DNA from 2 places in the Caulobacter sp. GW821-FHT10E02 genome. Region 2 is predicted to be linked to the other one. Evidence: predicted binding sites of a transcription regulator. Region 2 holds the regulator's gene; the other holds the start of a gene.
What was found. The regulator LexA, encoded in region 2, represses DNA repair genes until DNA is damaged. The targets are predictions, from matches to a motif close to ATGTTCNCNANNTGTTCT.

Region 1 (2,387 bases), 170 kb from region 2:
CGCCGCTGCCGCCGACCCCGACCGTCACCGCGCCCGCCGCGACCGCGCCGACCCCGGCCACGACGCCCAGCGCGACGACCAACGCCTCGACCAACACGCCACTGGCCGCCTGCTGGCGCTATGCTGGCAACGAGTGGCGCCGCCTGCCGGGCGACATCACCCTGAACGCCTGCGCCCAGCAGCTGTACGGCGGCCGCTGCGAGAAGACCGGCGGCGCCACCTACGGCCGCTGGGGCGAGGAAACGCTGCGCCTGGTGCCGGGCCGCGTCGAGATCTCGTCGGACAACCGCAGCTTCCACACCGCGTTCGATCAGGGCCCCAACTGCTCTATCCCGAACGGCTGATAGGTTTATAAGTGTAATCCATGAGCAAGACCGTCCTCGCCGTCGCCGCCGTCCTGGCCGTTTCCAGCCTTGCCCTGTCGGGCTGCGAGAAGCAGACCAAGGCGCCGTTCGAGCAGGGCGTCTGCTTCCAGGTGGCGACCAACAAGGACGGCACGCTGCGCTACAACCCGGTGGCCCGGAACGTGCCGCAGATGGAAGAGTGCGCGGCCACGCTGGAAGGCGTGCGCATCCGCTTCGTGCGCATGGGCCAGTCCAACAGCGTCGGCATGGTCGGCGCCTATCAGGGCTCGTTCATCTTCCTGGAGAAGGAAGGCATCTATGTCGGCCAGACCTATGAAGGCCCGCGCTTCATGTCGCTGGTCCGCACGGGCGACGGCCGCCTGGCCGTGCCGGGCGCCATTCGCCGGCAATAGACTTGGCGGGAGGCGGGTAGGGCGGTTTGTCCGTCCACAGCCGTCTTTCCCGTCCACAAGAACGTTCCGAGAACAAAACTTGCGCGCATCGTAAGCTGTCGTTAACGTCTCGCTCCAGATTCCGGCGCGAGGGTCGCCGGGCGAGAGCAAGGTCAAGTGATGGCGGGCAGCGTCAACAAGGTCATTCTGGTGGGCAATCTCGGGGCCGATCCCGAGATCCGCAGCCTCGGTTCCGGCGACCGCGTCGCCAATCTCCGCATCGCGACGTCCGAGACCTGGCGCGACCGCACCAGCGGCGAGCGCAAGGAAAAGACCGAGTGGCACCGCGTCGTGATCTTCAACGACAACCTGGTGAAGGTCGCCGAGCAGTACCTGCGCAAGGGCTCGACCGTCTACATCGAGGGCGCGATCCAGACCCGCAAGTGGACCGACAACACCGGCGTCGAGAAGTACTCGACTGAAATCGTGCTGCAGAAGTTCCGTGGCGAACTGACCATGCTGGGCGGCCGCGGCGATGGCGCCGGCGCTTCGTCGGGCGGTGGCGACGAGTACGGCGGCGGCTATTCGGGCGGCGGTGGCGGCGGCAACTTCGGCGGCGGCGCCCCGCGCAGCCAGCCCAGCGGTCCGCGCGAGAGCTTCTCGGCCGACCTGGACGACGAAATCCCGTTCTAGGCCTGGCGGCCAAGCAATGTGGAAAGCCGTACGGCTGGCCATCTAGAGCCGACGACGGCCCTCCACGGGGGCAGCGGCGGGCGATCCGGGGACGGTCGCCCGCCGCTTTCGTTTCGGTGACGTTACAAGCTTGTCCTCAGTCAGAGGTTGTGTTCTCCTTCCCACATCTTAGGAGGATGCGCGATGCGACAAGTGCTTCTGGGTATCGGTGTGCTGGCCCTGCTGGCGACCGCGCCGGCCGTTTCCGCACAGCAGCGGTACGGCAACTTCGACGGCACCATGGCGGGCGATGCGGCCCGGGAAAATGGTCTCCAGATCGAGATGGGACGACTGCGGAACGGCCGGACCGGCGGCGCCCGTCAGGGCGTGTGCCCGCTGGTCCGCGGCGCGTCGGCCGAGGTCAACAATTACGTCGCCTCGCGCATGCGCCAGGTCGCCGAGGATGTCGGCGCGGAATACGCGCACTATTCCTGCGAGCCCAACGTGGTCGTGCTGTTCTCGTCCGACCCCGATGAGCTGATGACCGAGGCCGCGCGCACCAAGCGCTTCAACTATAACGGCGTACCGGCCGAGAAGGCCCAGCAGTTCAAGTCCAGCACCCAGCCGGTCCGCTGGATGCACGGCAGCGCCACGCCCGGGATGAAGACGCGGGACGCGCGCCCCTACAACTCGCTGATCGTGGTCGACGCCAAGAAGGCCGCCGACGTCAAGGTTTCGGCCCTGGCCGACTATGTGACCATGGTCTCGCTGGCCGACGTCCACAATCGCGCGGCGCCGGACAACTCGATCATGAACCTGTTCGACGACGCCAATGGCGCTCCGCAGGCCATGACCGACGCCGACCGCGCCTATCTGCGCACCGTCTACCGCGCTCGATAGGCGAGGACGCATGCGGTCTTGGTTGCTCGGCCTGATCCTGGCCGCATTCGTTCCCCTGGCGGCGGCGGCCCAGGAGCCT
Region 2 (2,387 bases):
AGCCTGATCGGCCGCTAGGGTCCGCGCCGCTCTTCCCTGAAAGGAATCGGATGCGGGCGTTCCTGTCCAAGCTTCGTCGCGCTCTGTCCCTGACGCCGACGCCTCCGCCGGCCACCGACGCCGTCACCGCGCCTCAGGAGCTCTGGCACCTGGTCGGCGCCGCCGACGCCGACTTCATCCGCGTGGGCCAGCAGTTCAAGGAGCTGTTCGTCGCCGCCGGCCTGCAACCGCACCACGCCATCCTCGACGTCGGCTGCGGCATCGGTCGCGCCGCCGCCCCGCTAGTCGACTACCTCGACGAGAACGGCCGCTATGCCGGCTTCGACGTCATGGCCCAGGCCATCGACTGGTGCAAAGCCAACATCGCCGTCGGCGACCCGCGCTTCGAATTCACCCACGCCGACATGCACAGCGACCGGTACAATCCGGGCGGCTCGCAGCCGGCCAGCGCCTTCGTCTTCCCCTATCCCGACGCCAGCTTCGACTATGTCTGGCTGGGCTCGGTGTTCACCCATCTGCTGGCCGCTGACCAGGCCCAGTTCGCCCGCGAGATCGCCCGGGTGCTGAAGCCCGGCGGGACCAGCATCATCTCCTGGTACCTGATCGACGAGGAAGCCCGCGCCAACACGGGCAACGGCCAGATCGCGTTCGACTTCGTCCACGCCTTGGACGGCTGCTGGACCGCGACGCCGGAACTGCCCGAAGCGGTGATCGGCTACGACCTGGAGCCGATCCTGGCGCAGTACGAGACCCTGGGCCTCGATGTGCTGAACCAGGCCCTGGGCGTCTGGCGTCGCCAACCGATGCAGGACCAGGACATCATCATCGCCCGCAAGCGCGCCTGAAAGCTTTCGTTAAGCTTTTGATTCTGGGCGACATTTACCTCGTCGCCGAGCCTAACCCTTGATTCTGCAAAGCTTTTCCGAGCGACGACGCCCCGACTTGACTTTAACGCGGAACGCCTAGAGAACATTCGCAAGGTTTGCGGTTTGTTCCGCGCTCCAGCCGAGGTCGCCATGCTCACGCGCAAGCAGCACGAACTGCTGATGTTCATCCACGAGCGGATCAAGGAGACCGGCGTCTCCCCCTCGTTCGACGAGATGAAGGAGGCCCTGGACCTGGCGTCCAAGTCGGGCATCCACCGGCTGATCACGGCCCTGGAGGAGCGCGGCTTCATCCGCCGTCTCGCCCACCGGGCCCGGGCGCTGGAAGTGGTGAAGCTGCCGCAACAGGCCACGACGGCCGCGCCGCCCAAGGGTCGTGGCGCGTTCCGCCCGCAGGTGTTCGAAGGCGGCGGTTCGCCCCCGCCCTCGCCGGCTGCCTCGTCCGCCCCGGCCAATGACAGCCGCGAGCTGCCGATCCTGGGCAAGATCGCCGCCGGCACCCCGATCGACGCCATCCAGCACGAGCGCGAGCGCCTGCCGGTGCCCGAGGCCATGCTGGGCAATGGCGAGCACTATGTCCTCGAGGTGCAGGGCGACTCGATGATCGAGGCCGGCATCCTCGACGGCGACTATGTGATCATCAAGAAGGGCGACACCGCCACCTCGGGCGAGATCGTCGTCGCCTTGGTCGGCGAGGAAGCCACGCTCAAGCGCCTGCGCAAGAAGGGCGGCTCGATCGCCCTGGAAGCCGCCAACCCGAAATACGAGACCCGCATCTTCGGCCCCGACCAGGTCGAGGTGCAGGGTAAGCTGGTGGGCCTGATCCGCCGCTACCACTAAGCTGCTCTGGCGACTTGAGAATTGGCCCCGACCTCGCTTGAGGATTGGGGCCTTTTCGTATCGGGACTACAGCCGCCCCTCCTCCGCCAGGCGTTTGGCGGCGGCATCGAAACCGGCCCAGGCGGCGACGGCCAGACCCGCGCCGGTGCTGACCCGGCGCACGCCCAGCGCGCCCAGGCTCTCGACCGACATGTCATTGCCCCAGAACAGGATGTTGACCGGCTTGGGGGCCACGGCCTCGACGATGGCCTTGATCTCATCCGGATCGGTCACGGCCGGGGCGTAGAGGCAATCGGCGCCAGCGGCGGCATAGGCCTTCAGACGCTCCAGGGTCGGGGCCAGGTCGCGGACGCCCCGCAGATAGCCCTCGGTGCGGCCGACCAGGATCACGTCCTGGCCCGAGGCGTCGATGGCGGCGCGGGCGGCCTTCAGGCGCTCGACGGCGACCGGCAGATCGTAGAGCGCCGAGCCCGACCAGTCCTCGATCGACAGGCCCGCGACGCCGGCCTCGATGGCCAGGGTGACGCTTTCGCCGACGCCTTCAGCGGTATCGGCGAAACCGGCCTCGAAGTCCGCGTTCACCGGCAGGTCGGTGGCGGCGCACAGCATCTTGAGATGTTCGATGACCTCGTCGCGGGTGATCTCGCCGTCGTCCTTGCCCAT

Region 1: ssb (single-stranded DNA-binding protein) is a predicted target of LexA. The motif match lies at 816-833, and genes of this name have one in related genera.

The regions. Positions count from the first base shown of each region.
Region 1 covers NZ_JBWKMV010000001.1:1,484,989-1,487,375, reverse strand. The annotation lists gene AC07NI_RS06675 (hypothetical protein) at 1-344, shown strand, start outside; gene AC07NI_RS06670 (hypothetical protein) at 365-757, shown strand; gene ssb (single-stranded DNA-binding protein) at 917-1,429, shown strand; gene AC07NI_RS06660 (hypothetical protein) at 1,613-2,308, shown strand; gene AC07NI_RS06655 (hypothetical protein) at 2,319-2,387, shown strand, end outside.
Region 2 covers NZ_JBWKMV010000001.1:1,314,924-1,317,310, reverse strand. The annotation lists gene AC07NI_RS05875 (class I SAM-dependent methyltransferase) at 1-845, shown strand, start outside; gene lexA (transcriptional repressor LexA) at 1,017-1,724, shown strand; gene AC07NI_RS05865 (isocitrate lyase/PEP mutase family protein) at 1,791-2,387, opposite strand, start outside.